DNA from 4 places in the Zoogloea sp. genome. Region 2 is predicted to be linked to each of the others. Evidence: predicted binding sites of a transcription regulator. Region 2 holds the regulator's gene; each other region holds the start of a gene.

Region 1 (3,960 bases), on a different contig from region 2:
TTCAGCGCGCTGGTCTTCAGGTTGGTGGCGGCGCCAGCTTCCGGCAGCGGCACGTTGAGGCCGGTGCCGGGCTGCAGGACGTTGGCGAAGACCAGGCCGAGCAGCAGCGAACAGAACGAGGCGCAGACGAACCAGCCGAGGGCCTTGAGGCCGATGCGGCCGACCGTCTTGGTGTCGCCCATGCCGGCCAGGCCGGCGACCAGGGTCGCGAAGACCAGCGGGGCGATGATCATCTTGATCAGGCGCAGGAAGACGTCGGTCAGGATGCCGAAGTAGGAGGCGATCTCCTTGGCCTGGGCGGGGGTGGCGGCCAGCGTGTTGCAGGCGTAGCCGACAATGATGCCGAGCACCAGGGCAACCCCGATCAGGGTCGTCAGCCGGTTCATTTTCATGATGTTCTCCTTGGTTCTATGAATGGAGGGCTGCTCAGGCGGCCCGGGCCGGGATCATTTGCGGCTTGGTCAGAATTTCGGGGCGCAGCACCTCGGCCAGTGCTTCGGCACTCATCAGGCCGCGGTTCAGCACGATTTCGGCGACGCCCTTCCCGGTGGCGTGGGCTTCGGCGGCCACGTCGGTGGCGTTGGCGTAGCCGATGTAGGGGTTCAGCGCGGTGACGATGCCGATGGAGCGCTCGACGCTGGCGCGCAGGGCGTCCCGGTTGGCGGTGATGCCGTCCACGCACAGGTCGGCCAGCGTGGTGCAGCCGCGGGACAGGTGCAGCACGCTCTTGAACAGGCTGTGGGCGATGATCGGCTCGAAGGCGTTGAGCTGCAGCTGGCCGGCTTCGGCGGCGAAGGTGACGGTCATGTCGTTGCCGATGACTTCGAAGGCGATCTGGTTCACCACTTCCGGGATCACCGGATTGACCTTGCCCGGCATGATCGAGGAGCCAGCCTGGCGGGCCGGCAGGTTGATCTCGCAGAAGCCGGCGCGCGGGCCGGAGGAGAGCAGGCGCAGGTCGTTGCAGACCTTGGACAACTTGGCGGCGACGCGCTTGAGCACGCCGGAGAGCTGGATGAAGGCGCCGCAGTCCTGGGTGGCTTCGATGAGGTTCGGCGAGGTGACCACCGGGATGCCGCTGACTTCAGCGAGACGGCGGCACACCAGGCCGGCGTAGTCCGGGTGGGCGTTGATGCCGGTGCCGATGGCGGTGGCGCCGAGGTTGATCTCGCGGATCAGCAGCGCGGCTTCCTTCAGGCGTTCCTCGTCCTCACCGAGCATGGTGGCGTAGGTGGAGAACTCTTGGCCGAGGGTCATCGGCACGGCGTCCTGCAGCTGGGTGCGACCCATCTTGAGTACATCGGCGAATTCGGTGGCCTTGCGCTCGAAGGCGAAGCGCAGGTGGGCCATGGCGTCCACCAGGCGGAAGATGCCCACGTAGGTGGCAAGCTTGAGCGCGGTGGGATACACGTCATTGGTGGACTGGCTCATGTTGACGTGTTCGTTGGGGTGCAGGAACAGGTACTCCCCGCGCCGGTGGCCCATGATCTCCAGCGCGCGGTTGGCGATCACCTCGTTGGCGTTCATGTTGGTGGAGGTGCCGGCGCCGCCCTGGATGACGTCCACCACGAAGTGGTCGTGGTACTGCCCGGCGATCACTTCGCGGCAGGCCTTGACGATGGCCTCGGTGCGTTCGCTGTCGAGCAGGCCCAGTTCCTGGTTGGCCTGGGCGGCGGCGAGCTTGATCTGGGCGAGGGCGCGCACCAGGTCGGGATAGGCGGCGATGGAGATGCCGCTGATGTTGAAGTTCTCCAGGGCCCGCAGGGTGTGCACGCCGTAGTAGGCGGCGGTGGGGACCTGGCGGTCGCCGAGCAGGTCGTGTTCCGTGCGGTAGATGGCGGTGGTGGTCATGCGTGTCTCCAATGCTTTTGAATGTCGTTTGCCGGGCCGTGGAGAGGCCGTCGTGCCCATTCATTTGCAGGAGCTGTGCCACCGCTCGGACCTCGATCCGAGTTTTTATCTGTATGTTTTTAAAGGATTTTATTTTCTCCGATTGCTGGTGTGTTCGGATTCCCGGAAAGGGGGCGGAAAAAGCATCCGGAAATCCGAACGCCGCGGGGATGAGGCGGGCTCAGTACCAGTTTGAATCGTCGTCGTCGGTCGCCTTACGGGCGGCGGCCTTCACGCGGACGGCCTCTTCGCGCAGGAAGGTGACGATCTGCCAGATCTCGTCCTCGCGGAGGGCCATGCCGAAGGAGCCCATCTGGGTGTTGGGGCGGCCCTTGGAGATGGTGTCGAACATGAATTTGTCGGAGTTGGGGCCGCCGGGGGCCCAGGCGCCGCGCACGAGCTGCGGGCACTTGCCGCCGTGGCCGCGGGTGTTGTGGCACTGCTGGCAGTTGCGGCCGAACAGCTCCTCGCCCTTGCGGGCGGCTTCGGCGTTGCCGGCGAGGGGATTAGCCGATGCGGCGGCAGGGGCACCACCGGCCGGCGTCACGCCGAAGGCATGGGCCAGGCCGCTGAGCCCGAGGGCGAGGCACAGGCCAATGGCGGACGCCCGCTGCCGGACGGCACGGGCGGTGAGAGATGTGGGGGATGTGGGGTGTGTCATGGTTCTCTGGTGTGGGGTCGTTGGTTTGATCACGGTGCCAGGCCGTGGGCCCGCAGGATTGCGTCGAGGCGGCCGTCGCTGCGCAGGCGGTCCACCGCGGCATTGACGTCGGCCAGCAGGGCCGGGTCGCCGTGGCGCAGCGCGAAGACGAAGCGGGTGCGGCCTGCCTCGGGCAGCGCCAGGCCGTCGCTGGCCGAGGCCTGGCCTAGCCTCCGGGCCTCGGCGAGGGCCGGTTGCCACAGCGCGGCGGCGTCCACGCTGCCGTCGGCGAGGGCGGCCAGCAGCGCGCCGTTGTTGCCGTAGGGCAGGCGGTGCAAGTGCTGCTGGAACAAGTACAGATCGGCCGGCGTGGCGGTGACCACGCCGATCCGGCCGAGCCGGCGGGCGTCGTCGAGGCTGCGGACTGGCTTGCGGGCGCCGACCAGCACATAGCCGGTTTCCAGGTAGGGCGTGCTGGCGGCCAGGCGTTTCTCGGCCAGGTCCTCGTTGGGCCCGCCGCTTTCCGGAATGCCGGCGAACAGCGCACAGGCGCCGCCGGCGAGGTTCTGCGCGAGGGCTTTGCCGAGCCCGCCGCGATTCGGGATGGTTACCCATGTCAGGCGGACTTCCCGGCCAAGCTGTCTGGCGACGGCGCGGGCCAGTTCGGCGTCGATGCCGCCGTCCGGCAGGCTGCTGGCCGAGAACGGGGGGTTGGCTTCGGCGAGGCAGACGGTCAGGGGGCCGCCGCCTGGTTCTGCCGGGGGCGGTGCGCTGCCGGCCGGCTGGCCGTGGGCGAGCAGGGCCAGCAAGGTGCCGCAAAGGCGTGTGCGCGGTGTCATGGATCGCTCCGCGGGCGCGGCCCAGGCTTCGGCCGCGCCCGCCGCAAGGGCTGGGACAGGGTTAGCGGTACTGCGGCGAGAGGGCGAAGACCATCATGCCGCCGCCGCGGTTCTGGTGCTTGAACAGCTCGCCGTACACCAGCGGCCACAGGCTGCCGCCGCCGGGGCCGTAGACGATGGCCACGTACTGCTGGCCGTTCACGTTGAAGGTGGTCGGGTTGCCGTGGATGCCGGTGCCGACGTTGAAGCGCCACAGGGTTTCGCCGGTGTCGTCGCGCATCGCCGAGAAGTAGCCTTCGGCGTCGCCGGAGAAGACCAGCCCGCCGGCGGTGGCGAGCAGGCCGCTGGTGGCCGGCGTGCTCTGCGGGCGCGTCCACGCCAGCTTGCCGGTTGTGGCGTCGAAGGCCTTTACTCCGCCGGTGTAGGGGTTGGCCTTGAGGACCTTGGACGACAGGAACCACTCGCCCTGCCGCCATTCCATTTTCTTCGCCTGGATATCCATCGAGCTGTCGATGTAGGGCACGTAGAGCAGCTTGGTGAGCGGGCTGTAGGCCGCCGGGTGCCATTCCTTGCCGCCGTCGAGAATGGGTG
Region 2 (3,960 bases):
CAGCAGCACGAACAGCATCGAGACGGGGCGTCCGTCGGGGGCGTCGAAGGGGACAGGGTCGGCGAGGCGGATGAAGGCTCCCAGCGCTTCCTTGAGGCCCTTGATGCGGCCGTGGGGAATGGCGATGCCCTGGCCAAGGCCGGTGGAGCCGAGCTTCTCGCGGGCAAACAGGCTGTCAAAGACGGTGCTGCGGCCGATGCCGTGGTTGTTCTCGAACAGCAGGCCGGCTTGCTCGAAAGCACGCTTCTTGCTGCTCGCCTCGAGTCCGACGACCACATTGGTCGGCGGCAAAAGTTTGGCGATGAGGTTCATGCGAGGACTCTCCCGTGTGCGGAGCGGGCCGACACAGGTTGCCGGTGAAAGGCGATTCAGGAAGATCCGGAGGCGAGGGCCGCCGGGGCCGTTGTGTCAATTGGGGCGCATTATAGCCACAACGGTCCCGGGGAAAAGCGTATTACTTAGCGCCGGGAATCAGGACTCGGCGAGGTGCTGCTTCAGGGAGTCGTGACCGTGGTCGCTGGTCTTGTCCTTGTACTTCAGGACCTGACGGTCGAGCTTGTCGATCAGCCCGTCGATGGCTGCGTACATGTCGGCATCTTCGTTCTCGACGTAGATGTCCTTGCCGCGCACGTGCACGGTGACTTCGGCCTTCTGACGCAGCTTTTCCACCGAGAGGATCACGCCGACGCTGGTGACGTTGTCGAAGTGGCGGATTACGCGATCGAGCTTGGTCGTGACGTACTCGCGGATGGCCGGCGTAACTTCGACGTGATGCCCCGTGATGTTGAGGTTCATGGTTGCTACCTTTCTGTCAGATGGTTTTGCGCAGACTGACCGGCGGAATATCGAGGGACTCGCGGTATTTTGCAATTGTCCGACGTGCCACGACGATACCCTGCTGGCCCAACAACTCGGCAATCTTCGCGTCGGACAAGGGCTTCTTCTTGTCTTCCGCCCCCACGAGCTGGCGAATCAGCGCCCGAATCGCCGTCGAGGAAGCAGCCCCACCGCTGTCGGTGGCAACGTGACTGCCGAAAAAATACTTGAATTCGAAAATGCCCCGCGGCGTGGCCATGTACTTTTGGGTGGTCACTCGCGAAACGGTGGATTCGTGTAGATCCAGCTGTTCGGCAATTTCCCGCAGGGTAAGCGGACGCATTGCCACATCGCCATAATCGAAGAACTGGCGCTGGCGGTCAACGATCGCTTGCGAAACTCGCTGGATGGTGTCGAAACGCTGCTGCACGTTCTTGATCAGCCAGCGCGCTTCCTGCAGGTGGCTCGACAGGGAGCCGCTGGCGCCGCGGTTGTCGCGCAGGATCTGGGCGTACAGCTGGTTGATGCGCAGGCGCGGCATCGCATCCGGGTTGAGGCTGACGACCCAGTTGCTGCGCTGCTTGCGGACCACCACGTCGGGTACCACGTAGCGAGTATCGGCCTGGGAGAACTGGGCGCCGGGGCGCGGGTTGAGGCCGAGGATCAGGGCATGCGCCTCGCGCAGGGTGTCGTCGCTGCAGCGCAGTGCGCGCTTGATCTTCAGGAAGTCGCGGGCGGCCAACAGTTCGAGATGTTCGCTGACGATGGCGATGGCGAGGTCGCGGGCTTCGCTGGTGGGCAGGGTGTGCAGTTGCAGGGCCAGGCACTGGCCCACGTCTTGGGCGCCAATGCCGGCTGGGTCAAGGCTCTGGATCTGGCGGAGAGCGATCTTGAGGTCGTCGAGCTCGATTTCCAGTTCGGGCGGGAGCAGCGGCAGCAGATCGGCCAAGTCCTGGCTGAGGTAGCCGTCGTCGTCGAGTGCCTCGATGAGGAAACGCACCAGGGCCCGGTCCCGGTCGGACAGGGGCGTGAGAGCGACCTGGGCGTCGAGGTGGTCGCGCAGGGACGGCACGGCAGCCTGGAATTCCTGAAAGTCGGTCTCGTCGTCGTCGTCGCGTTGTCCGCCGCTGCCAGCCGCAGCCCATTCGCCAGCTTCGCCGCCGTTGTCGAAATCGTGATCCGGCTCGCGTTCCCGCTCAGCCTCGCGGGATTGCTCCTGCTCGCGTTCGTGGGCGGCCTCGCTGCCGGCCGGCGCCAGCGGGCCGGGTGCCTCGACGCGGCTCGAGCCGAGGTCACCCTCGGGCTCTTCCCGCTCGAGCATGGGGTTCTCCAGGAGGATCTTCTCGATCTCCTGGTTGAGTTCGAGGGTCGACAGCTGCAGCAGCTTGATGGATTGCTGCAGCTGGGGCGTCAGCGCGAGATGCTGGGAGAGTTTGAGCTGGAGGCTGGGCTTCATGAGTCGTATCGGGCCTCAGAGCCTGAAGTGCTCGCCAAGGTACACCTGGCGGACCTGTTCGTTATGAACGATCTCGTCCGGGCGGCCACTGGCCAGCACTTCGCCGGCGTTGATGATGAAGGCACGGTCGCAGATGCCAAGGGTTTCACGGACGTTGTGGTCGGTGATCAACACACCGATCCCCTTGTCCTTCAGGAAGCGGATGATCTTCTGGATGTCGATGACGGCGATCGGATCGACGCCGGCGAAGGGTTCATCCAGCAGGATCAGGCGTGGGTCAGTGGCCAGCGCGCGGGCGATTTCGCAGCGCCGGCGTTCGCCGCCGGACAGGGAGATCGCAGTGCTGTCGCGCAGGTGATCGATGCCCAGTTCGTTCAGCAGCTCGTCGAGGCGGCTGGCGATCTGCGGCTTGGAAAGGTTCTGCAGCTCAAGTACAGCCTGGATGTTCTCGGCTACCGTCAGCTTGCGGAAGACGCTCATCTCCTGCGGCAGGTAGGACAGCCCGAGGCGCGCGCGCTGGTGGATGGGCCGATGGGTCAGCACCTCGTCGTCGAGGGTGATCTCGCCGCCGTCGGCGGCCACCAGGCCGACGATCATGTAGAAGCAGGTGGTCTTGCCTGCGCCATTGGGGCCGAGCAAACCCACTACCTCGCCGCTGCCGACGTTGAAGGAAACGTCGTGAACGACCGTGCGGGCCTTGTACTTCTTGCGCAGGTTGCTGACTTTAAGCAGGCTCATCGCCGGGTTGTTCTTTCAGGACTCTACGAATGATTTCGGTGGAAAAGCCGCGACCTTGAAGAAATCTCGCCTGCCGTGCCCATTCTCGCGCGTCTGCGGGCGGCGTGGCGAACTTTCGGCGGTGGATGTCGCGCGCGCGTTCGAGTTCGCTGTCTGTGGTGTTTTCCTCGATTGCGTCGCCGATCAGTTCGGCGGACACGCCACGGCGGCTCAGTTCCAGTTTCAGGCGGGCGGCGCCGAAGCGGCTGGCCTTCGCGCGCACATAGGCATCGGCGAAGCGGGCGTCGGACAGCAGGCCAAGGTCCACGAGGCGGTCGAGCTCGGCATCGACCTCCTCGGGGCTGCCGAGTGCGCCGAGCTTACGTGCCAGCTCCATGCGGGAGTGCTCCCGTTGGGCCAGGCAGCGCAGCGCGCGCTCATGCAGGTTCATCGCCATCAGGCCGGCTCTCCGGACGCCCCGGGCTTCAGGCGGCCGCCTGGCCGGCGGAGCTGATCACCGCCATTTCGGGCAGACCAACCGCCACGCGGATCTTGTTCTCGATTTCGCGGGCGATGTGCGGGTTGCTCTTCAGGAACTCGCGGGCATTGTCCTTGCCTTGGCCGATCTTCTCGCCGTTGTAGGCGTACCAGGCGCCGGACTTGTCGATGAACTTGTGCTGGACGCCCAGATCGATGATCTCGCCCTCGCGGGAGGTGCCTTCACCGTACAGGATGTCGAACAGGGTCTCGCGGAACGGCGGGGCGACCTTGTTCTTGACGACCTTGACCTTGGTCTCGGAGCCGATTACCTCGTCGTTCTTCTTGATGGTGCCGATGCGGCGGATGTCCATGCGCACGGACGCATAGAACTTGAGCGCGTTCCCGCCGGTGGTGGTTTCCGGGCTGCCGAACATCACACCGATCTTCATCCGGATCTGGTTGATGAAGATCACCAGCGTGTTGGTGCGCTT
Region 3 (3,960 bases), on a different contig from region 2:
AGTTGTAGAGGCTGGTGAAGCAGCCCATCAGCAGGAAACCCATCGCGAACAGCAGGCGCAGGCCGCCGTCGGCGAAGGTCTTGCGCGCGTTGCCGAGCACGTCCGCCACCGCCACCTGGATCGGCTGGAAATGGCGGGACGGCGGCAGCAGGCGCCAGAACAGCAGCGTGGTCAGCATCGACGAGGCCGCCAGGCAGACCAGCGCCACGCGCCAGTCCGCATGCTCGGCGATCAGCGCGGCGAGGAAGCGCCCGGACAGGCCGCCCAGCGCATTGCCGGAGATGTACAAGCCCATCGCCCGAGCCAGCGAGGTCGGCGCGAATTCTTCACTGAGGTAGGCCATCGCCACCGCCGGCAGGCCGGCGAGGGTCATGCCGAGCAGCGCCCGCGACACCAGCAGGCTGTGGAAGTCGCCGGCAAAGGCGCCGACCAGCGTGAACACCGTGGACAGGGACAGCGCGCCGACCATCACCGGCTTGCGCCCGACACGATCGGCGAGGATGGCCGCCGGGATCAGCGCTGCCGCCAGCGCAATGGTGGCCGCCGACACCGCGCCGCTGGCCAGTGCCGGGCTCAACCCGAAGCCATGGGCCAGCAGCGGCATCAGCGGCTGCAGGTTATAGAGCAGCGAGAAGGTGGCGAAACCGCCGAGGAACAGGGCCAGGCAGGCGCGCCGGTATTCGGCGGTGCCCGCGTGCAGCTTGTCGGCGGCGACGCTGCGTTCGGGGGCGGACTCCACACGGGGGCGGGACGGGACTGGCTGGGCGGGAAGCTCGCAGCAGGGGGCATCGGTTTGCATGAGGCCATGCTAGTCCCGCCCAAAACCACCAGTCCAATATATATTACCGACCGAATTAATACCTCAAAGATATATATGGAGCTGCGCCATCTGCGTTACTTCGTCGCCGTCGCCGAGGAGCTCAACTTCACCCGCGCCGCCGAACGCCTGCACATCGGCCAGCCGCCGCTGAGCCAGCAGATCCAGGCGCTGGAGGAGAAGCTGGGCGTGCAGCTGTTCGAGCGCACCAAACGCCGCGTCGCGCTGACGCCAGCTGGCCAGCGCTTCCTTGAGCACGCCCGCCGCGTGCTGGAGCAAGCCGGGCGCGCGGTGGACGACGTGCGCCGGATGGCCCGCGGCGAGGTGGGCGAGCTGAAGATCGGCTTCACCTCGTCCCTGCCCTTCACCGCCGTGCTGCCCAACCTGGTCCGCCGCTATCGGGAGCAGCGCCCCGACGTGACGCTCAACCTGCGCGAAATGTTCACCCCCGACCAGTACACGGCCATCGAGGCCGGCGAGCTGGACCTGGGCTTCGTGCGCTACACGGGGCTTGAAACACCGCCCAGCCTCGACGTGCGGGAGATCCACCACGACCCGCTACGCCTCGTCATCAACGCCGTCCATCCGCTGGCCAGCCGCCCGGTGCTGAGCCTCGCCGACCTGCACGGCGAAGGCTTCATCACCTACCCGATCACCGTCGGCACCGGCCTCACCATCCTGCTCCGCGAGCTGTGCCTGAAAGCCGGCTTCGAGCCGCGCATCGTGCAAATCGCCGGCGAGGCCACCACGCAGATCGGCCTCGTCGCCGCCGGCCTCGGCGTGGCGCTGCTGCCGGCGCCGCTGGAGTGCGTGCGCATCGAGGGCGTGCGCTACCTGCCGGTCAGCGACCCCGGCGCCTACCTGTCGCTGGGCGTGGCGACCCGCAAGGGCGACCGCAATCCACTGGTGGAACAGTTTCTGTCCAACCTGTACTCGGACTGAAAGGTCGACAAATTTGACAGTGCCTGCAAGCAGGCGCCCAAGACAACGCTTTCCCTCACAGCAACGCAATAAAAACAGCAAAAACTACAATAACATACAGAATTTCAAGTGAGTTTGGCACGTATATGGCTTTATTCTGAACGCAAGAATCTCGTCACACGCGTTACCTGCACGACAAATTCGAGCGGTCCAGCTGTCACGGACCCGCCCAACGAGAGAGTCCCGAAACCATCCACTGCCGGAGTCGCCGTAAGCTGCGGCTGAGAGGCCAATGGGCCAAACGCGACGATGGCATGAACAGGAGGACTCACCATGTCTCGTTGGCGTTCCATTGCATTCATCCTTGCGGTTTTCAGCCATATGCCCGCTTGGGCCTATGTCGTAGCCAGCTTCGATACCGTGGGCATCACCGCAGTCTCCGGCCCCGTCCTGCCGACGCAGGTCTACACCTTCGACTTCACCCTCAACTCGTTGGCATCCGCCACATCCACACCGCTCGTCACCGGCCCAAGCAGCTTTGGATACCTCAATGTCGTGAACGGCGACCAGTGGGTCATCCGGAACGAGCCCATTCCGCTCGTACAATCATTGACCGAAGAATCGCAGCATTTCTGGTTCACCCAGAGCAGCACGGCGTTCTCCAGCGTCAAGGCGATTTTCAACAGTGATCCCTTTGTGCCGACCCTGCCCTCCTTGCTGCCCGCCATCGACAGCCAGTGGTCGAATGTGGGACTGCTGCCTGCAAATACCTCATACGGGAGCAACGACCTGCACGGCGAAGTCGGCGGTGGCACTCCGGTCGTCAGCCCGCCGCCCGCGGCAGTTCCCATCATCGAGGGCTACCTTCGCGGAGGTGTGCCGGACATCAAGCAACTCAACGAAGAATGCGGTCCGACCGCCACCCTCAATTCCCTGCTGTGGCTGGCGAAGAAGTATGGGCTTTCGACGGACAAGCTACCCAAGCTGGCAAACGGCTCCATCGACCAGCAAGCACTCCTGAAGCAGATCGCCAACGCAATGCAGAAGCACAACACGGACGGGAGCGCCGGCCTGCCCAACAACTGGAACCCGGAAAGCCCGATCGTCAATGGCGACCGGGGCTATCCTGGCCTGGACCGGGGCTCCTTCGAGGCCGGACTCAAAGACATCCTCAAGGCCACCATGCTGCCCGTGGTGGAGGAAGGCGGCGTCAAGGATCCCAAGGCACAGGGCGCCTCGACCTTCGACTTCGTGAAGAAGGAATTGAAGAAAGGGCAGGACGTGGAATTCCTGATCACCTGGCCGAGCGGCAACTCCCACTGGGTTACCGTGACGGGGTACATCGACGCCGGAAAGGACAACAAGACGCTCATCGTGCACGACCCCGGCGTGGCCAACGGCAACAATTACTGGAAGATCAAGGACGACGGTTCCCTGACGGCCCCGATCGGCACGGCCAATCGCGCCGTTGCCGAATCAGTGATCCCCGAGCCCTCGCTGCTTGCCCTGCTATGCACGGCCCTCGGCGCGCTTGTCGGATTCCGCAGACGCCAGCCCGCATGAGCAACGAACAAAACCCCGGTAAGCCAACGCTTACCGGGGTTTTGTCTTTTTCCGCACAAAAGATGACTCAGCGCCCGATGCGCCCCTTGCCGCGGGCCAGCCGATGCAGCACCGCGACGAGGGCATCGACCTCTTCGCAGGTGTTGTAAAAGGCCAGCGACGGTCGCACCGTGGCTTCCTGGCCGAAGCGGCGCAGGATGGGCTGGGCGCAGTGGTGGCCGGAGCGCACCGCTATGCCTTCCTCATTGAGGGCGCGGCCCACTTCCTCGGGCCGGTAGCCGTCGAGCACCAGGGACAGCACCGAAGCCTTGTCCCGGGCGGTACCGATCAGCTTGAGGCCGGGCACGGTGAGCACGCCGCGGGTCGCATAGACCAGCAGGTCATGCTCGTAGCGGGCAATGTTGTCCATGCCGATGCGCTCCACGTAGTCGATCGCCGCGCCGAGCCCCACCGCGTCCGCGATGTTGCCGGTGCCGGCCTCGAAACGGGTCGGCGGCGCGTGGTAGATCGTTTTCTCGAAGGTCACGTCGGCAATCATGTTGCCGCCGCCCTGCCACGGGGGCATGTCCTCGAGGACGGAACGCTTGCCATACACCGCGCCGATGCCGGTCGGCCCGAAGACCTTGTGGCCGGAGAACACGAAGAAGTCCGCGCCGATG
Region 4 (3,960 bases), on a different contig from region 2:
GCGCGGAGCTGGAATTCGACGATGGTCGCCACGAATCGCTTGTGCAAGGCGACTGGCTGGTCATCCCCGCCGGCTGCCGCCACCGGGTCGCAGCCACTGGCCCGGACACCGTTTGGCTGGCCGTTCATACCATGGACGCGTGATCCGGATTATCCTTTTGTCCTTTTCAGCCTCCGGAGATGCACCCATGATCCGTCGCAGTCTCAGCGCACTCGCCTTTGCCATCAGCGCAAGCCTACTGCCCGTCGCACCAGCCTGCGCCGAAGCCCCGGCCATCAAGACCCAGGTGCCCGGCTACTACCGCCTGAACGTTGGCGATTACGAGATCACCGCCCTCTACGACGGCTACGTGGACCTGGATGCCAAGCTGCTGACGAACGCCAGCCAGGCCGAGATCCAGCACCTGCTGGCGCGCCTGTTCATCGCCGGCGAGAAGGTGCAGACCGCGGTCAATACCTACCTGGTCAACGCTGGCGGCAAGCTGATCCTCGTCGATACCGGCACCGCCAAGGTCTTCGGCCCAACCCTCGGCTACGTCGCCGAGCACATCCGCGCCGCCGGCTACAAGCCGGAACAGGTGGATCTGGTGCTGTTGACCCACCTGCATCCCGACCACGTTGCCGGCCTTCTCGACGCCGAAGGCAAGCCGCTGTTCCCCAACGCCGAAATCCGCGTCAATCAGACGGAAAGCGATTTCTGGCTGTCCGAGGACAACGCCGCCAAGGCCCCGAAGGACAGACAAGGAATGTTCGCGATCGCCCGCAAGGCCGCTACCCCTTACCAGGCAGCCGGCAAATGGAAGCCGTTCAGCGGTGAGGCCGAACTGGCGCCGGGCATCAAGCCGGTGCCGGCTGTCGGCCATACGCCGGGCCACAGCGCCTACCTGGTCGAATCCAAGGGCCAGCGCCTGCTGATCCTCGGCGACTCGGTGCACAGCTACGCGGTACAGTTCGCGCGTCCCGAGGTCGCCATCGAGTTCGACAGCGACAAGAAGCAGGCCGTCGCCACCCGCAAGAAGCTGTTCTCGTGGGCCGCCAAGGAGAAGATGACCGTCGCCGGCATGCACCTGCCCTTCCCCGGCCTCGGCCACATCCGCGCCGACGGCAAGGCCTTCGGCTGGGTGCCGGTGGAATACAGCCCGCTGCGCAGCAAGTAAGGACGCGGTCGGCCGGCAGCGCAGGCCCTCCTGGCCAGGTACAGCCTGGAGGAAACTTCACCTGTGGGGGCGAATTCATTCGCCCCCACAGTACCCCACAGGAAATTGCATGGGCATGAAGCAGAAAGGGCGCCCCGCGGGGCGCCCTTTCTGCGATCAACAGCTAGGAATTACAGACCGGCAGCGGCGCGCAGTGCGGCGGCCTTGTCGGTGTTTTCCCACGTGAAATCCGCCTCGTCGCGGCCGAAATGGCCGTAGGCGGCGGTGCGCGAGTAGATCGGGCGCAGCAGGTCGAGGGCAGCGATGATGCCCTTCGGACGCAGGTCGAAGTGGGCCTGGATCAGTTCGACGATCTTCTCGTCGGCGATCTTGCCGGTGCCGAAGGTTTCCACCATCAGGCTCACCGGCTTGGCGACGCCGATCGCGTAGGCGACCTGCACCTCGCAGCGGTCGGCCAGACCGGCGGCGACCACGTTCTTGGCCACATAGCGGCCGGCATAGGCGCCGGAACGGTCCACCTTGGACGGGTCCTTGCCGGAGAACGCACCACCGCCGTGATGGGCCGCGCCACCGTACGTATCGACGATGATCTTGCGGCCGGTCAGGCCGCAGTCGCCGTTCGGACCACCGATGACGAAACGGCCGGTGGGGTTGATCAGGTAACGGGTGTTGCCGCTCAGGAATTCCTTCGGCAACACCGGCTTGATGACTTCCTCGATGACCGCCTCGGTAAGGTCGGCGTGGGAGATGTCCGGATGATGCTGGGTGGACACCACCACGGTGTCGATCGCCACCGGCTTGCCGTCCACGTACTTGACGGTAAGCTGGCTCTTGGCGTCCGGGCGCAGCCACGGCAGGCGGCCATCCTTACGCACTTCCGCCTGGCGCTGCATGATGCGGTGGGCGTAGTAGATCGGGAAGGGCATCAGGCTCGGCGTTTCGTTGGTCGCGTAGCCGAACATCAGGCCCTGGTCGCCGGCGCCCTGGTCGAGGTCGAGGCCCTCGCCTTCGTTCACGCCCTGGGCGATGTCGGAGGACTGACGGTTGATGGCGGTGAGCACCGCGCAGCTCTTGTAATCGAAACCGATCTCGGAATCGTCGTAACCGATGCGCTTGACGGTGTTACGGGCGATGTCCATATAGTTGATGTCAGCCTTCGTCGTGATCTCGCCGGAGATCACCACCAGACCGGTGGACACCAGGGTTTCGCAGGCGACGCGACCGTGCGGGTCCTGTGCGAGGATCGCGTCGAGGACGGCGTCGGAAATCTGGTCGGCGACCTTGTCGGGATGGCCTTCGGAGACGGATTCCGAAGTAAAAAGGTATTCTCTGGCCATGGAGGCGCTCCTGAAAAACAAAAATCCCCGTAACTGACGGCGTTGCCGTCTCGGGGGATTCTCGGAGCGGCGACGCTTTAGCAGTATTTTTGCCGGCACATCCGCAGCTGATCTGCGAACCGCCACCGCCCTGCAAGTTGTCGGATTAACTCGGCGGAATCACAATTATAGCTTTGCCTTCCGGGCCGTCAATTCGGCCACCCCACAGCCCCTGATGGCGTCACTCATTTTTTCCCTTCTCGCCCGCCTGCCCCTCGGGCTCCTGCAGCGTCTCGGCTGCGTTGCCGGATGGCTGACCTACGCCGGCTCGCCCACCTACCGGCGGCGCCTGCGCGACAATCTGGCCCAAGCTCTCGGACCGGAGGAAGCCGCCCGGACCTGGCGCCGCGCGGTCGGCGAAACCGGCAAGCAGGCGCTGGAACTGCCGTGGCTGCTGCTGCGCCCGCAGGCCGAGATCGTCACCAAGGTCGTCCGCGTCAGCGGCTGGGAACACGTCGAAGCCGCCGAGGCCAGTGGTGGCGGCATCCTCTTCATCACGCCGCACCTCGGTTGCTTCGAAATCACCGCCCAGTATTTTTCCACCCACAAACCGATCACGGTGCTCTACCGGGCACCGCGCAAGGCGGTGCTGCAGCCGGTCATCAACGCCGGGCGCAGCCGCGGCAACATGCGCCTGGCCCCCGCCGACGTAGGCGGCGTGCGGCGCCTGATCAAGGCCCTGCGCGCTGGCGAGGCGGTCGGCATGCTGCCGGACCAGGTACCGGGCGCGGGTGAAGGTGCCTGGCTGCCCTTCTTCGGCCGCCCGGCCTACACGATGACGCTGGCCGCCCGCCTGTCCGAGGTGTCCGGCGTCAGCACGATCTTCGCGTGGGCCGAACGCCTGCCCGGCGGCGCCGGCTTCCACCTGCGCCTGCGACCGGCCCTCGAAGCACTCGCCGGCGATACCGAAACCCGCGCCGCCGCCATCAATCGCGAGATGGAAGCCCTGATCCGCGAGAACCCGTCCCAGTACCTGTGGGGCTACAACCGCTACAAGCGCCCCCGCGGCGGCGCACCCACCTCATCTCCCACACCTCCCGCCTCCCGAGAAAACCAACAATGAGCCGTATCGTCGTCGCCCTGCTGTGGCTGCTCCACTGGCTGCCCCTGTCCATGCAGGCCCCCATCGGCCGCGGCCTCGGCCTGCTGCTGTACTGGATCATCGCGCCGCGGCGCAAGGTGGTGCTCACAAACCTGCGCCTGTGCTTTCCCGATCAATCCGAAGCCGAACGCCGCGCCCTGGCCAAGGAACACTTTGCGCTGGCCGGCCGCAGCCTGCTTGAACGCGGCATTGCATGGTTCGCGTCGGAAGAACGGATGCGCCGCATCGTCCGCGTACAGGGCGAGGAGATGCTCGCCAAGCTGATAGAAGACCGCCAGCCGGTGATCCTGCTGACCCCGCACTTCCTCGGCCTCGACCTGGGCGGC

The links. The regulator sigma-54, encoded in region 2, starts transcription at its own class of promoters, with help from an activator protein. The targets are predictions, from matches to a motif close to TGGCACGCTTNCTGCTNA.
Region 1: the regulator sigma-54 is predicted to act here: its motif matches at 1,915-1,932, upstream of aspA (aspartate ammonia-lyase).
Region 3: the regulator sigma-54 is predicted to act here: its motif matches at 1,875-1,892, upstream of ACE3RX_RS04570 (PEP-CTERM sorting domain-containing protein).
Region 4: the regulator sigma-54 is predicted to act here: its motif matches at 2,571-2,588, upstream of metK (methionine adenosyltransferase).

What each region holds. Positions count from the first base shown of each region.
Region 1 covers NZ_JAYSDK010000038.1:4,200-8,159, forward strand. Annotated here, with positions in the region: gene ACE3RX_RS19375 (dicarboxylate/amino acid:cation symporter) at 1-392, opposite strand, end outside; gene aspA (aspartate ammonia-lyase) at 427-1,851, opposite strand; gene ACE3RX_RS19385 (cytochrome c) at 2,072-2,551, opposite strand; gene ACE3RX_RS19390 (substrate-binding periplasmic protein) at 2,581-3,369, opposite strand; gene ACE3RX_RS19395 (PQQ-dependent dehydrogenase, methanol/ethanol family) at 3,431-3,960, opposite strand, start outside.
Region 2 covers NZ_JAYSDK010000007.1:104,008-107,967, forward strand. Annotated here, with positions in the region: gene ptsN (PTS IIA-like nitrogen regulatory protein PtsN) at 1-312, opposite strand, end outside; gene hpf (ribosome hibernation-promoting factor, HPF/YfiA family) at 472-795, opposite strand; gene ACE3RX_RS06335 (RNA polymerase factor sigma-54) at 812-2,272, opposite strand; gene lptB (LPS export ABC transporter ATP-binding protein) at 2,288-3,010, opposite strand; gene recX (recombination regulator RecX) at 2,997-3,449, opposite strand; gene recA (recombinase RecA) at 3,475-3,960, opposite strand, start outside.
Region 3 covers NZ_JAYSDK010000005.1:65,271-69,230, reverse strand. Annotated here, with positions in the region: gene ACE3RX_RS04580 (MFS transporter) at 1-799, opposite strand, end outside; gene ACE3RX_RS04575 (LysR substrate-binding domain-containing protein) at 875-1,759, shown strand; gene ACE3RX_RS04570 (PEP-CTERM sorting domain-containing protein) at 2,072-3,301, shown strand; gene ACE3RX_RS04565 (family 2A encapsulin nanocompartment cargo protein cysteine desulfurase) at 3,369-3,960, opposite strand, start outside.
Region 4 covers NZ_JAYSDK010000023.1:80,282-84,241, reverse strand. Annotated here, with positions in the region: gene ACE3RX_RS14730 (cupin domain-containing protein) at 1-143, shown strand, start outside; gene ACE3RX_RS14725 (MBL fold metallo-hydrolase) at 188-1,156, shown strand; gene metK (methionine adenosyltransferase) at 1,327-2,493, opposite strand; gene ACE3RX_RS14715 (lysophospholipid acyltransferase family protein) at 2,708-3,595, shown strand; gene ACE3RX_RS14710 (lipid A biosynthesis acyltransferase) at 3,592-3,960, shown strand, end outside.